DNA from 2 places in the Streptomyces liliiviolaceus genome. Region 1 is predicted to be linked to the other one. Evidence: riboswitches for the same ligand, from Rfam matches in the RefSeq annotation. Region 1 holds a riboswitch; the other holds the start of a gene.

Region 1 (7,679 bases):
ACACCTCGCCGCCTGCGCCTTTGCGGCCCGCGGAAGTGTGTCAGAGGCCATGGAACTGCGGGGACGGTCCTGACAACTTCGGGATCATGGCCTGATGATGCGAGTAGCATCCGGCCCCAGCACCACACGATGACGAGGAAAGGTAACTGCCATGTCCGAAGTCGAATCGGCCGCCACGGAGCTCAAGACCCAGTACGCCTCCCAGGTGTCTGCGGATCTCGAACGCAACACCAAGGAGCAGGAACGTATCGGCGCCGAAGTGGAGGCGCTCCAAGAGCAGTTGAGTGCCCTGCAGCACGACCAGACCCTGCTCGCCGAGCTGCAGCGGGCGTTGGGTGGCGACCAGTCCGCCGCGAACGCCAAGGGCGCCTCCGTGCCCGCGCCTTCGGTGCCGCGCCAGGCCACGGCCACGGCGAGCGGACGCAAGAAGGCCACCACCGCGAAGCCGGCCGCCAAGCCGGCCGCCAAGCCGGCGGCCACGAAGGCCACCACCAAGCCGGCCCCGAAGTCGGCCGTGTCGAAGGCACCTGCCCCGAAGCCCGCCGCCGCGAAGCCCGCGGCTGCGAAGTCCGCGGCTGCGAAGTCCACCGCCTCGAAGGCCACCGCTTCGAAGACCGGAGCCAAGTCCGCCGCGGCCGAGCCGGGTGCCGCGAAGCCCACGCTCGTCGAGCTGATCCGTGAACATCTCGGCCGGCAGTCCGAGCCGCGCTCGTCCGCCGAGGTCGCCACGGCGCTGGCGGAGGCCCACCCCGAGCGCGAGATCAAGCCCAAGGTCGTACGCACCACGGTGGAGGGGCTCGTCGCCAAGGGCCAGGTCCAGCGCAGCAAGCAGGGGTCGTCCGTCTTCTACACGACGTCCAAGGCCGCTCCGGCCGACACCGCCACGGAGAAGGCCGCCGCCCCGGCCACCACTGCCTGACCACGGCTCGGCACCCGCCCGGCCGACGGGGCGCGGTGACCCCGCCGGCCAGTGGCTGCCGGTCGACGACCGTCGGGCCGTGACTGCTGGTCAGACGGTGGCGCAGGTGCTGCCGTTGAGGGTGAACGCGCTCGGGGCGGTGTTGGTGGTGCCCTTGTTGGCGGTGAAGCCGACGGTGACCGAGCCGCTCGCGGGGATGGTGGCGGTGTACGAGGCGTTGGCGACACTCACCGTCGCGCCGCTCTGGGTCGGGGTGCCACCCCACATGTTGGAGACCGTCTGGCCGTTGGCGAAGGCGAAGACCAGCTTCCAGCCGCTGATCGCGGCGGTGCCCGTGTTGCGGATGGTGATCTCGCCCTGGAAGCCGCCCGGCCACTCGTTGCTGACGCGGTAGCCGACGGAGCAGCTCGTGCCGGGTGTGCTGCCGCCGTCGGCGGTGGTGACGGTCACCGTGGCCGAGCGGGGCGAGCGGTTCCCCGCCGCGTCCCGCGCGTAGACGGCGAAGGTGTACGCCGTGTTGGCGGTGAGCCCGGTCACCGTGGCGGTGTTGGTGGTGGCCGCGGCGACCGTGGTCTCGCTGCTTCCGCTGACCCGCACGATGTCGTAGGCGGTGACGCCCACGTTGTCGGTGGCGGCGGTCCAGGTGAGGGTCACCGAGGTGGCCGCCACGGCGGAGGCACCCGGGGTGCCCGGCGCGGTCGGTGCCTGGGTGTCACCCGGGGTGCCGCCGCCGTAGATCGTGGCCTCCTTGGAGGTCTGGGCGATGCCGTTGGCGCCGTTGAAGATGCGCTGGCCCCAGGAGCTGAGCTGTGCGGGGTCGAAGCCGATCGTGAGGTCCAGGATCGGATCGGTGTTGCCGCTCCAGGACCAGGCGAGGTAGCCGAGGCGCAACTGCTGCGCCGTGGCCATCATGGTGTCCTCGTCCGGGTCGCCGTACTGGTCGGCCGGACCGCCGAACTCTCCGATGAGGATGGGGAGTCCGGCGGTGACGAACGCGTTCAGGTAGTCGGTGATCTCCGCCGCGGTGTCGAAGACGCTGTACATGTGGATCGAGAAGATGAGGTTGCCGGTGGTGTCGGCGTCGTAGACGGCCTGGGCGTTGGCCCGCATGACTCCTTGCCAGTCCTGGCCCCAGTTGGGCGCGTCCACCATGATGGTGTGCTCGAACCCGGCGGCGCGCAGCTTCTTCACGGCGGCGATCGTGGGATCGGTCCAGCCCGCGGGGTTGGTGTTGCCCCAGGGCTCGTTGCCGATGTTGACGATGACGTAGTTCTCCTGGCCGGTGAGCACGCTCTTGAGGCCGATCCAGTAGTCGGCCGCGTGGTCGAGCGTGCCGGCCGCGGCGTCCTCGCCGTAGCCGGTGGTGTCGTGCACCTCCAGTACGCAGATCAGCCGGTTGGCCTTGCACTGGGCGATGACGGCGGCCACGTCCTCGGGGCTGTTCTTGCTCCAGCGGTGTCCGTCGGAGAGGACGACGCGGACGGAGTTGGCTCCGAGCGCCTTTATGTCGGCCAGTGACTGCGTCTCGCCCGGGTACCAGGTGTGGGCGTGGTTGACGCCGCGCATGACGAAATCGTTGCCGTTGCCTTCGAGCAGGCGGCCGTCGTCGATATGGAGGCCGGTCGCGAGGGCGCCCGGGGACGCGCCGGGCGGGTCTCCGGGCAACTGGGCGTGTGCGGCGGTCGGTACGAGCGCGCCGAGAACGACGAGCCCGAGCAGGGCGGCCAGCCCGGCGAGGAACGCGCTGACGAGGTTCTTCCGTGTCGTGCTTCTTGTTCTTCTCACTGCGACTCCAGGGAGTGAGCGCCAAGAAACTTGGATCGAGGGAAAGTGGGAGCGCTCCCATAGAGTCACCTTGCCAGGAGCACGTCAAGACTTGGCGCACGCTCAGCCGCGTAACGGATGTGCCGGAGGGGGCCTGCGGGAGGCCCCGGATGCCCCCTCCGTGTCGCGTCAGGCCCCGGCGGCTGCGGGGGCTCCTGTGTCGAAGGGCACGGACGTGTGCTGATGGACGATCAGCCAGCGGTCGCCCGTCAGCCGGTAGCCGGTGGTCACCCGTGCCGTGGTGTCCAGGGCCTGACCGCCAGCCAGTGTGGCACGCATCCGGACGAGCGCGTGGCTGAAGGCGATGCTCTCGTCGACCCGCACGCGGAATTCGAGCACCTCGCGCTCCACCGGCCCGGACAGCGTCGAGAACCACACCTCCTCGGCCTTGCGGAGCGCCTCGACCCCGCGCTGCTCAAGGCCGCTCACCGGGTGGAACACCTCCACGTCCGGTGCGTAACAGGCCATCGCCCGGTCGAAGTCCCGCTGCCGCCCGGCGGCCGTCAGTTCCGCGTCGAGCCGGCGGATCTCCCCCTCGGCGTCCTCGTCGTCCCAGAACGCGCGCACCTCCATGGCCCCGACGGTCGCCATCGGATGCTTCGCGGCGGCCTCCACGGCCTCCTCCAGGCCGGCGCACTCAAGGATGTCGTACCCGGCGACGTGCTCCTTCGTCTCCGCGAACGGCCCGTCGGTGCGCAGCACCTCACCGTCGCGCACGCGCACGGTCACCGCGTCGGCCGGGGAGCGCAGCCGGTGGCCGTGCAGCCGTACACCGCGGCGCACGCTCAGCTCCTCCACCCATGGTTCGACGGGTGTCATCCCCGAGGAGTCGGCGGTGTCGTCGCCACAGACCAGCAGCATGTACTTCATGGTTCCTCCCGGTGTTCCTGAGACCGTTTGCCTCCCCGACGAACCGGGGTGAGCCGAATCGACACCCCCGCAGCATCTCTTACGAACCGGCGCGCGCCGCGTGACCACTCTCACGCCCCCCGAGGGCCGCTTGTCACCACCCCTGTACGCGCACTACTGTCACGACGCCTTGGTGCTCGGGAAATCGGTGTGATGCCGGTGCGGCCCTCGCCACTGTGATCGGGAAGTCCGGCTCCGGCCCTCACGGGCAGCCACTGGGTCCTCGGACCCGGGAAGGCGGAGCACGGGTGGTGTTACCCGTAAGCCAGGAGACCGGCCAAGGCACGTCAACCATCCACGAGGTGCTGGAGAGGGTCTGCTGAGCCATGCACATAGCCGAGGGTTTCCTTCCTCCGGCGCACGCGGTCGCCTGGGGCGTCGCGTCGGCGCCGTTCGTCGTCCACGGAGTCCGGTCGCTCACCCGTGAGGTCAGAGCACATCCCGAGAGCACGCTCCTCATCGGCGCGTCGGGGGCCTTCACCTTCGTTCTCTCCGCACTGAAACTGCCGTCGGTGACCGGCAGTTGTTCGCATCCCACCGGCACCGGCCTCGGCGCCATCCTGTTCCGGCCGCCGATCATGGCGGTCCTGGGCACCATCACCCTGCTCTTCCAGGCGCTGCTGCTCGCGCACGGCGGACTGACCACGCTGGGCGCCAACGTCTTCTCGATGGCGATCGTCGGCCCGTGGGCCGGCTACGCGGTGTACCGGCTGCTGCGGCGGTTCGACGTGCCGCTGATGGTCGCGGTGTTCTTCGCCGCGTTCGTCGCCGACCTGTCCACCTACTGCGTCACCAGCGTGCAGCTGGCGCTCGCGTTCCCCGACCCGAGCAGTGGGTTCCTGGGCGCGCTCGGCAAGTTCGGCTCGATCTTCGCCGTCACCCAGGTCCCGCTCGCGGTGAGCGAGGGCCTGCTCACGGTGCTCGTGATGCGGCTGCTGGTGCAGTCGAGCAAGGGCGAACTGACCCGGCTCGGTGTGTTCCTGGCCGGCAGGCGGTCCCCTTCCGGCAGGTCCGCAACGAACGGGACGCCCGAGACTCCCAAAACGAACGACACGAACGACACGAACGAGACGGTGGCCCGATGAGCCGTAACGCGAAGATCAACGCCCTGCTGCTGTTCGTGGTGGCCGCGCTCGCCGTCCTGCCGCTGGCCTTCGGCATGGGCGACCACAAGGAGGAGCCGTTCACCGGCGCCGACTCGGAGGCGGAGACCGCTATCACCGAGATCGAGCCGGACTACGAGCCGTGGTTCTCACCCCTGTACGAGCCGCCGTCCGGCGAGATCGAGTCGGCGCTGTTCGCCCTCCAGGCCGCCCTCGGCGCGGGCGTCCTCGCCTACTACTTCGGCCTGCGCCGGGGCAGGCGCCAGGGCGAACTGCGGGCCCTGGCACAGCGGGAGGACGGCCAGGCACCGGCGGCGGAGGCACCGGTCGGTGCCGGTGGGTCAGCGGCCGGAGAGAACCGACCGACCGAACGGGCCTGAACCTTCGTGCTGCCGATCGACGCGGCGGCGCACAGCAGTCGCTGGCGCCGCCGCCATCCCGTGGACAAGGCCGTGCTCGGTCTCGGCCTGACCGTACTGGCGATCTCCCTCCCGCCCTGGCCGGGCGCGGCCCTGGTCCTGGTGACCGCCCTGACCGTGCTGCTGGGCCCGGCCGCGGTACCCGGCCGACGGCTCTGGCGCGCCTACCGGGTGCCGCTGGGCTTCTGCGTGACCGGTGCGCTGCCGCTGCTGCTCCAGGTCGGCGGCCCGGACGGGTTCGTGACGCTGGCCGAGGGCGGTCCGGTGCGCGCCGGGGAACTCCTGCTGCGTACCTCGGCCGCCTCCCTCGGCGTGCTCCTGTTCGCGTTCACCACTCCCCTGTCCGACCTGCTGCCGCGGCTGGTCAACGCCGGGGTGCCCGCACCGGTCGTCGACGTGGCCCTGGTGACGTACCGGATGAGCTTCCTGCTGCTCGACTCGGTGCGCCGGATCAGGGAGGCGCAGGCCGCCCGGCTCGGACACACCACCCGGGCCGCCACCTGGCGTTCGCTGGCCGGGCTCGGCGCCACCGCCTTCGTGCGGGCCTTCGACCGGGCGACCCGGCTGCAGGCCGGACTGGCGGGCCGCGGTTACGACGGCACCCTGCGCGTCCTGGTACCGGAGGCCCGGATCTCCGCGCGCTTCACCCTCGCCAGTGTCGCGCTGCTCGCGGCGGTGGCCGCACTCACCTTCGTACTGGAAAGGCCGCTGCGATGAGCGAGCCCGTGCTGGTCGCCCTGCGGGGCGCGTCCTACGCGTACGAGGACGGCCCGACCGTGCTCAGCGGCCTCGACTTCGAGGTGCGCGCGGGGCGGGCGCTCGCCCTGCTCGGCCGCAACGGCAGTGGCAAGACCACCCTGATGCGGCTGCTCAGCGGCGGACTGCGCCCGCACAGCGGGCAGTTGACCGTGGAGGACCGGCCGGTCCGGTACGACCGCAAGGGCCTGACCCTGCTGCGCACGACCGTCCAGCTGGTGGTCCAGGACCCGGACGACCAGTTGTTCGCCGCGTCCGTCTTCCAGGACGTGTCGTTCGGTCCGCTGAACCTCGGCCTGCCCGACACCGAGGTACGGGCCCGGGTGGACGAGGCGCTCGCCGCGCTGGACATCTCGGCCCTGGCCGAACGCCCCACCCATCTGCTCTCCTACGGGCAGCGCAAGCGGACCGCGATCGCGGGCGCCGTGGCGATGCGGCCGCGGGTCCTGATCCTCGACGAACCGACCGCGGGGCTGGACCCGGACGGCCAGGAGCGGCTGATCGCGACCCTGGACGGGCTGCGTGAGAGCGGCACGACCGTGGTGATGGCGACGCACGACGTGGACCTCGCCCTGCGCTGGGCCGACGACGCGGCCCTGCTCACCCCGTCCGGAGCGGTCACCGGCCCCGCGGACGCGACCCTGGCCCGTACGGACCTCCTGGAGCAGGCGGGACTGCGACTGCCCTGGGGGATCGCCGTGGCCGAACTGCTGCGCGCGCAGGGCCTGTTGACCTCTCCGGACACCGGCCCGCGCACCGCGGAGGAACTGGCCGCGATGGCCTCACGGCGTTCCGCTCCCCCGGTGCCGGCCGACAACTGACCGCCGTCAGTCCGCGGGGGTCACCCTGGTCACCTTCCCGCGGGCGTCGGCCTGCAGATAGCCGCTCCTGTTGTACTCGTCGGAGAGGTAGACAAGCATCTCTGCGCCCCGGTCGAACAGGTCGTTCGGTGACTTGACCACGAGGTAGCGGGTGGTCGCGTCGTCGACGTTCAGCTTCTTCTCCGCCTCGGCGAGCAGCGCGGGGAGCCTGTCCCAGGCGAGGCCGTCCAGGGTCATCGGCTGGGCCCCGCCGGCCAGCTGCGCCTTGATCGGGGTCTCCTGGACGCCCCGGCCCACGTAGTAGGTGTACTGCTGGTAACCGGTCCGGCTGCCCTCGACCATCACCTGCGCGGAGACGTATTCGGGGTAGACCGTCAGGTTGCCGTACCGGTCGCGGCCCGTCTCCTTCTCCAGGGCCTTGACCGCGGTGCGGATGCCGTCCGGTGTCAGCAGGTTCGTGGGCGTCTTCCGTTCCGTCCGCCGGGGCGTGGGGCTCTTGTCGGCCGTTCCCGTCGAGGAGGTGTCGGCCGACGGATCCGCCGTCGCTCCGTTCGTGGAATCGCCCGAGGCCGACGATCCCGAGCCCTCCGAGTCGGGCAGCAGGGTCCAGGCCAGCACACCCACCAGCACCGTTCCGACGGCGGACAGCGCGACCGCGGCCCGGCGTCCCCGCCGCGCGGGTCGTACGGGGGCCGGGCCGGGCGACCGGGGCACGGCATCCTGCGGGGGCGTGAGCCGGTAGGAGGTGGGTTCCGTACGGGCCGCGGGTACGGCGTCGGCCACAGCCTCGCCGGGAGCCGCGGCCACGCCCGCGCTCGTGCCCACGCCCGCGCCCGCGCTCACGGCCGTCAGCATGCGGTCGAACGTCCCGGCGTCCGGGCGTGCCTGGGGGTCCCGCACCAGCACCCGCATCAACGCGTCCGCCAGC
Region 2 (7,679 bases), 1.9 Mb from region 1:
CCGTCCGCCTCCGCCCTGTCGGGGCCGCGTCAGCCGCGGTTTCGGCAGGGCGGTCGCATGTCCGCGCCCGGGGGGACGTCGAAGGAGTCCGGGAGGGACTTGCGGATGTCCGGGGGGTTCGGGCCGAGGAGCTGGCAGAGGCGGGATGTGGAGTTGTCCTTGAGGCGGCGGAGGTCGTAGGAGAGGAGGCCCATCTCGGTCGCTCCGGACAGCAGGCGGCCGGTGAAGAGCCAGGCACCGACCTGGTAGGAGACAGGCAGGGAGGCCACCTTCGAGGCGCTGCCGTCGTCCCACACCTCTTCGGGGTTGTCTCCGGCCGGGGACAGCACCAGCAGACCGCTCTCGTCGTACGGCCCGACCAGCGTGGAGCCCGCGGAGAGAAGAGCGGGCTTCCCGTGGCCGGGCCTCCAGACGAACACGCCGTCCCGCGTGGTCACCGCCAAGGCGGCTCCGTCTGAGCGGACCACAGCATGGGTCGGTGCGTAGTCCGGGTCGTCGACGAGGAGCGGGCCGATTCGCGCGGAGGTCTCCGTCTTCTCGGCATGCCCCTGCCGCACCCGCCACAGCTCCGCACTGCCGTCGGCACGGAGCACGAACAGCTCCCGAGGATGGCCCGGCCTCCCGAGGGCCGCGACGCACGCGTGCCGGTTCATCGCCGACTTCCACGCGCAGTCCAGCTCCCGCAGGAGGCTGCGCTCGCCGCTCGTCCCGTCGAGCAGGGACACTCCGCTCCGGTCGAGCAGCAGGAAGTCGTCTCGACCGTGGCGCGTCACGGCCGTGACACCGAGCGAACGGTCGGCGACGACCGTGCCGTTCCGTGTCGGCGACTTCTGCTTCTCCGTCACCACGAGGTCGTCGGTACTCCGTAACTCCCATCCGTCCTCGTACCAGTCGACCAGCCTGTCTCCGTCCGCGCTGACCGTGATGTCGTCCGCGGTGAGCTCCGCGGACAACGGCTTGCGGCGCAGTCCGTCGGCATCGCTGATGGCGATGTAAGGGGGACCCATCGAAGTACCGTCGGAGTCGACGGGCGCCGTCAGGAGCGCGACGATCGCCCGGTTGTCGGGTGCGTAGTCCATGGCGTCGGTGGAATCCGCGCTCCCGAGGGGATACCGCGTGGCATGCGTGCGGAACTCCAGCAGATCCTGGCCGAGCGCGAAGTAAAGGGCAGGCGCCGCCGATCCCCTGCGCACCACGGCGGAGGAATCAATCGCAGGAGCAGGCAGCAGAGCCGAGTAGCGCCGCCCGGTCACCAGGTCGTGGATCACGCTGAGCTGCACATCGGGTTTCCCCGCACGCATGGAGTCGTGCACCCCTTCCTGGGTCAGGAACTGGCCAGTGGCGTCCGTGGTGAAGGCCTCAGCCCTGAGCAACCGAACCTTGCCCGGGGTCTCCCGTGGTGTGGTAAGTCGCGACCGCCACACCCGGTCGGCTTTCCGTTGGGTGGCCAGCGTCCTGCCCCCGCCGACGAGCGTCCCGTCCTCCAGACCCGATTGTTCCGTCGCGACACGGCCGGTCGACACGTCGCCGGTCCGCACGGCGTAGAGCGCCTCCGCCCCGTCCTCCGTCTCCCTGCCGGCGACCAGCGTCAGCCGATCGGCCCGGTCCGACCGCAGGGCCGTGTCGTACACGCACTCCCCCGGCTTCAGCATGCCGTCGGGCGGCGCCTGTCCCGGTCCCCCGACCTCCTTGGTGTCGACTTCGACCAGACGTATCCAGGTGTCCAGCCCATCACAGGTTTCCGTGGGCCCGCCGACGAAGTGCAGCAGCCGGCGTCCATCTGCCGAGAAGTCCAGCGTCGCCGTCCGGGCCGCGGTTCTGTCCGGGCTCCATGTCCACGCCAGCGGCTCCTCGGCAACGGCCCGCTCCCCCTCCCCCACCTCCCAGATCCGCACCGCCCCGTCCGGCCCCCCGGCCGCCACCTTCGTCCCGTCGTCGCTGACGGTCACCGCGTCCGCCAGGGGCGGCGCTCCGGGCAGCGGGGTGGAGCGGATGTCATGGCCGCCCAGGCCCGACACCACGTACACCCGGATGCCCCGCGGCCCGTTGTGCAGGACGGCCATGCGGTGGCCGTCGGCCGAGGTGGCGGTCGACCGGACGTCCCCCGCCGGGAAGAGCCGGTGCACGGACTCCAGTGCGGACAGCGGCAGTTCATGGCGCATCAGCGCGGCCCTGGTCTGCGCCGTGTCGCTCGTGCGGGCCGCCGCGAGGGCCAGCAGGGCCGCGTCGACCGGGCTGTCGGAGAGGGCGTCGGCCTGCTCGACGAGTTTCTGCGCGGCGCTGTCGCGCCTGTCCCGTTCCTGGTCCCGGTTCAGGTCCCAGGCCACGTAGCTCAGACCCGCCGCGAGCAGCGCCAGGCAGGCCACGAGGGCGACGCCCGTGCGGCCCCGGCGCACCGATCGGCGCCTGTCGAGCCGGCTCAGGCGGATGAACTCGACCTCTTCCGAGGAGAGTTCACCTGGGCGCAGCGCGGCCATCGGCCTCGCGGCGGACAACTCCCGGCCGCGCAGCAGCAGTTCGCTCTGGCGGCCGGCCGCGTCCCACTCCCGCAGCCGTGCGCCGAGTCTGTCGTGCCAGAGCAGGAAGGCCCGTGACTCGTCGAGCCAGGAGCGCAGGGTCGGCCACTGGCGGACCAGGGACTCGTGGGCGAGCGCCACCGTCTCCCGGCCCGAGCTGTCGCGGCCGATGACGAGTAGCCGGGTCCTGGCCAACGCCTGTGCGGCGGCGCGCAGTTCGGCGGGCAGTTGCTCGAACCCGCAGGCCACCCTGGTGAACTCCCTGCCCTTGGCCGGTCGGGCGAGGCGTTCGAAGAGCCGGCGGGCGGTCGCCTCGTCGGGCCCTTCGGGCTCTTTGCAGACCTGCGCCAGCTGGTGGTCGGCGTAGCGGGAGAGGGCCCCTTCCACTCCGCCGATCTCGCGGTACGCGGCGTGCGTGAGCCGCCCGTGCTCCTGCCGCTCCCAGAGTTCGGCCAGGGCGAACTCGACGAGTGGCAGAGCGCCCGGTTCGCTTCCCGCGTCGGCGACGACGAGTTCGGCGAGGCCCGGCTCGAACTCCACGCCGGGGATGCCGTCGACCGGTCTGCGGACGATCTCGTCCAGTTGGCCGGGGGTCAGCGGGCCCACCATCTGGACCGTGCCGCTCAGTTCCTGGGCCCGTCCTCCGGCGACGAGTTCCTCCATCGACGCGGAGCGCAGGGTGGCCAGCACGCGGAGGCTGCCGCCGCCCGGCCGGGTCGCCCGGGTCATCGGCAGCAGGGTGTCCAGGAGCGCCCGGGCCTCGTCGGGGCGCGTGCCCACGGTCTCCTCGAACTGGTCGAGGACGATGACATGCCCGGCCGTGCCCGCCTGTTCCAGAATGCGGGCGCCCTCCAGGACGGCTCTCTCCAGGACGGTTCTCTCCGTCGCACGGTCCTCGGGCACTTCCCACGCCGGGCCGTGACGGGACCCGGGCGCGGCGGGGAACTGCCGGTTCAGCGCCGCCGCGAGCGCCGTCACCGGGTACGTGTCCGGCTGCCCCACGAAGTCGGTGACCGTGTAGCCCGAGGCGCGCAGCAGAGGCAGCACACCGGCGCGTACCAGCGACGACTTGCCCACGCCCGAGGCCCCCACGACCGGTACGAAAGGGGTGGTGCGGACCGCCGCCGCGATGCGCTCGCTGTCGGCGTGCCGGGCGAAGAAGACCGGGGCGTCCTGCTCCCGGAACGGTTCGAGTCCTCGGAACGGGCTGGCCCTCAGCGAGGGGTCGAGGCCCAGCAGCAGCGCGGCGGGGATGAGGTACGCGGTCGTCGCGCCGGAGCCCCGGTCCGCGGCGACGGTCATGCCGACCACACCGCCCTGCTCGGTGTCCCACACCGGCGCCCCGCTGAACCCCTGCCCGATGGCGGGCCCGTGGAACGCCTCCCGGGCCTCCATGGACGTCCAGCCCCTGCCGACCGGCGCCCGGAGCCGCCCCTGCACCCAGACCCCGTGGTCGCCGGTGCGCCGCGGGAAGCCCAGGACGCGGAACGGGTGGTCCCACACGGCGGCGCCGCCCGCGAAACGGACCGGCGCGGTTCCGGGGACGGGCACCCCGCACCCCCCGCCGTCCCCGCCGTCCCTGCCATCCCTGCCGTCCCCGCCATGTCCTCCTTCCAGGGTCAGCAGCGCGATGTCACCGCCGCCGTCCTCGCCGACCGGCCGCCAGTGGACGACCCTCGCCCGCAGCGGCGGGGAGGCGGCCGGGGACAGCAGCGGGAAGTCGACCGTCACCGACGGTTCCGGAGGCAGCGGATCTGTCTCCTCCGTACCGAGGGTGCGGGCCACGACGTGCGCGCAGGTGCACAGCGTTCCCTCCGCGATCAGGAACCCGCTGCCGGTGACCTCACCGTCCTCGGTGCGGAACCGTGCGATACCCCGGGTCAGTCCGTCGTCGACATGCGCCACTGCTCGGCCCCTCCCCGTGCGCCGCGCGACTCAGGCTCATGTCTCGCATGTCACGGACAGTGATCGCAAGGGTGGGGGCGAGAGTCCCTTCCCCACGCGCGATTCCACGTCCGCGGCGACCGGTCCGCGGGGAGGGCCCGTCGGTGGATGTGGGTCTCAGCACACTCTCCCGTCGCAGGTCAACAGCAAGTTGACGGGTGTTCTCGGACCGTGGTGGACTGCCGAGGCCATGTACGTCGGCAGAAGAGGAAGCCGGTGCGAATCCGGCGCGGTCCCGCCACTGTTACCGGGGAATCGATCCCCCCGGGAGCCAGGAACTCTCGCCGTCGGTCTCGTCGAACCAGGGCGTGGACACCCTGAGTGAGGACATATCGCCATGCGCGCCCACCTGTTGTGGACCAGTGTGCCCGGGCCCGGCACCGGGCTCTCGCCCGATGCAGCGGCGGGCTGAACCGATGCGAGCCGATCGCGTCTTCGCGTACGGCGCCGCCGCCGGCCTCCTCGCCGACCTGCTGCTCGGCGATCCCCGCCGAGGGCATCCGGTCGCCGCGTTCGGGCGGGCCGCGGGAGCCGTCGAGCGGGCCCTGTGGCGCGACCACCGGGGATCGGGGGCGCTGCACACCGCCGTGTGCGCGGGCGGCGCCGTCTGTCTCGCCGTGGCCGCCGAGCGTTCCCTGCGTACCTCCGCCGTCGCCTCCGTCGCTCTGACCGCCGCCGCCACCTGGGCCGTCGTGGGCGGGACCTCGCTCGGCCGTGAGGCGCGGGCCGTCGGCGGGGCGCTGGCCGCCGGGGACATCGAGGTGGCCCGCGAGCGGCTGCCGCATCTGTGCGGGCGCGACCCGCAGGCGCTGGACGCCGACGGGATCGCCCGCGCGGTCGTCGAGTCGGTCGCCGAGAACACCTCCGACGCCGTCGTGGGCGCCCTGGTGTGGGGCGCGGTCGCGGGCGTACCGGGACTGGTCGGGTTCCGGGCCGTCAACACGCTGGACGCCATGGTCGGGCACAAGTCGGCCCGTCACCGGCGGTACGGCTGGGCCTCCGCCCGGCTCGACGACGTGGTGGGGTGGCCCGGGGCCCGGCTGACCGCCGCCCTCGCCGCCGTCGCCGGGGGGAATCCACGCGGGGCCGTCACCGCCTGGCGCGCCGACGCCGCCAGGCATCCGAGTCCCAACGCCGGGCCCGTGGAGGCCTCGTTCGCGGGGGCGCTCGGGGTACGGCTCGGCGGCACGCTCTCGTACGCGGGACGGGTCGAGCACCGGCCCGTGCTCAACGGTCCGGGGCGGGCCGTGGGGGTCGGGGACATCGAGCGGGCCGTCCGGCTCTCGCGCCGCGTGAGCGTGCTCGCGCTGGGCGCGAGTGTCGCCGGACGGCTGCTCGCCACGTCATGGGTGCCGAAGGCGAAAGGGCGTACGTCATGAGCGGGGGAACGGGCGGGAGGCCCGGCGGCGGACCGGGTGGCGGGCTGCTCGTCGCCGGTACGACCTCCGACGCGGGCAAGAGCGTCGTGACCGCCGGGATCTGCCGGTGGCTGGTGCGTCAGGGCGTGAAGGTCGCGCCGTTCAAGGCGCAGAACATGTCGCTGAACTCGTTCGTGACAAGGGAGGGCGCCGAGATCGGACGGGCGCAGGCCATGCAGGCGCAGGCCGCCCGCGTGGAGCCCTCCGTGCTCATGAACCCCGTCCTGCTCAAGCCGGGCAGCGACCGCAGCAGCCAGGTGGTCCTGATGGGCAAGCCCGTGGGCGAGTTGAGCGCCCGCGGCTATCACGGCGGACGCCAGGAGGCGCTGCTCGGGACCGTGCTGGACTGTCTGGCCGAGTTGCGGGGCACGTATGACGCGGTGATCTGTGAGGGGGCGGGCAGTCCCGCCGAGATCAATCTGCGGCGCACCGACATCGTGAACATGGGGATCGCGCGGGGCGCCCGGCTGCCCGTGCTCGTGGTGGGGGACATCGACCGCGGCGGGGTGTTCGCCTCGTTCTTCGGGACGGTGGCACTGCTGTCGCGCGAGGACCAGGAGCTGGTCGCCGGGTTCCTCGTCAACAAGTTCCGCGGGGACGTCTCGCTGCTGGAACCCGGCGTGGACATGCTGCGCGGGCTCACCGGGCGGCACACCTACGGCATCCTGCCCTTCCGGCACGGGCTCGGCATCGACGAGGAGGACGGGCTCAGAGTGTCCCTGCGGGGAGCGGTGCGCGAGTCCGAGGTCTCCTCCCCCGTCGGCGAGGACATCCTGCGGGTCGCCGTCTGCGCGATCCCCCTGATGTCCAACTTCACGGACCTGGACGCCCTCGCCGCCGAACCGGGCGTCGTCGTACGGTTCGTGGACCGCGCCGAGGAACTCGTCGACGCCGACCTGGTCGTCGTGCCCGGCACCCGCGGCACCGTCAAGGCCCTGGAGTGGCTGCGGCGGCGCGGCCTCGCGGACGCCCTGGTGCGCAGGGCCGCCGAAGGCCGCCCGGTGCTGGGCATCTGCGGCGGCTTCCAGCTCCTCGGCGAACACATCGAGGACGAGGTCGAGTCGAGGGCCGGTGCCGTCGACGGCCTCGGACTCCTCCCCGTACGCGTCCGGTTCGCGCGCGAGAAGACCCTGACCCGGCCCGTCGGCGAGGCGCTCGGCGAACCCGTCCAGGGGTACGAGATCCATCACGGGGTCGCCCAGGTCACCGGCGGGGAAGCCTTCCTGGACGGCTGTCGGGTCGGCGAGGTCTGGGGGACGCACTGGCACGGCTCACTGGAGTCGGACGGTTTCCGGCGTGCCTTCCTGCGCGAGGTGGCCGCCGCCGCGGGGCGCCGCTTCGTACCGGCCGCCGACACCTCGTTCGAGGGGCTGCGCGAGGAGCAGCTCGACCGGCTGGGCGATCTGATCGAGGAACACGCGGACACGGACGCGCTGTGGCGGCTCATCGAGTCCGGCGCACCGGCCGGACTGCCCTTCATTCCACCGGGAGCGCCCGTATGAGCGTGTGCGAAGGCCGCCTGGACCACGAAGTCCGTATGGGCTATTGGGAGGACGACAACCAGTGAGTACCCCGTTTCCGTTCACGGCCGTGGTCGGCCAGGACGACCTGCGCCTGGCACTGCTGCTGAACGCCGTCTCCCCCGCGGTGGGCGGTGTGCTCGTCCGCGGCGAGAAGGGCACCGCCAAGTCCACCGCCGTGCGCGCGCTTTCGGCGCTCATGCCGCAGGTCGACGTCGTCCCCGGCTGCCGTTTCTCCTGCGCGCCCGACGCCCCCGACCCGGCCTGCCCGGACGGCCCCC

Evidence for each region. Region 1 has a riboswitch for cobalamin ahead of J8N05_RS25575 (energy-coupling factor ABC transporter permease). Riboswitches for the same ligand answer to the same signal wherever they lie in the genome.
Region 2: linked by a shared signal. The riboswitch ahead of J8N05_RS17485 (cobalamin biosynthesis protein) and the one ahead of J8N05_RS25575 (energy-coupling factor ABC transporter permease) in region 1 are both predicted to bind cobalamin.

Annotation. Positions count from the first base shown of each region.
Region 1 is NZ_JAGPYQ010000001.1:5,864,082-5,871,760, forward strand. It holds gene J8N05_RS25560 (hypothetical protein) at 152-919, shown strand; gene J8N05_RS25565 (cellulase family glycosylhydrolase) at 1,010-2,704, opposite strand; gene J8N05_RS25570 (nuclear transport factor 2 family protein) at 2,873-3,613, opposite strand; cobalamin riboswitch at 3,767-3,948, shown strand; gene J8N05_RS25575 (energy-coupling factor ABC transporter permease) at 3,979-4,737, shown strand; gene J8N05_RS25580 (energy-coupling factor ABC transporter substrate-binding protein) at 4,734-5,135, shown strand; gene cbiQ (cobalt ECF transporter T component CbiQ) at 5,142-5,891, shown strand; gene J8N05_RS25590 (energy-coupling factor ABC transporter ATP-binding protein) at 5,888-6,751, shown strand; gene J8N05_RS25595 (serine/threonine-protein kinase) at 6,758-7,679, opposite strand, start outside.
Region 2 is NZ_JAGPYQ010000001.1:3,996,475-4,004,153, reverse strand. It holds gene J8N05_RS17490 (serine protease) at 30-4,421, opposite strand; cobalamin riboswitch at 4,619-4,760, shown strand; gene J8N05_RS17485 (cobalamin biosynthesis protein) at 4,877-5,839, shown strand; gene J8N05_RS17480 (cobyric acid synthase) at 5,836-7,380, shown strand; gene J8N05_RS17475 (putative cobaltochelatase) at 7,442-7,679, shown strand, end outside.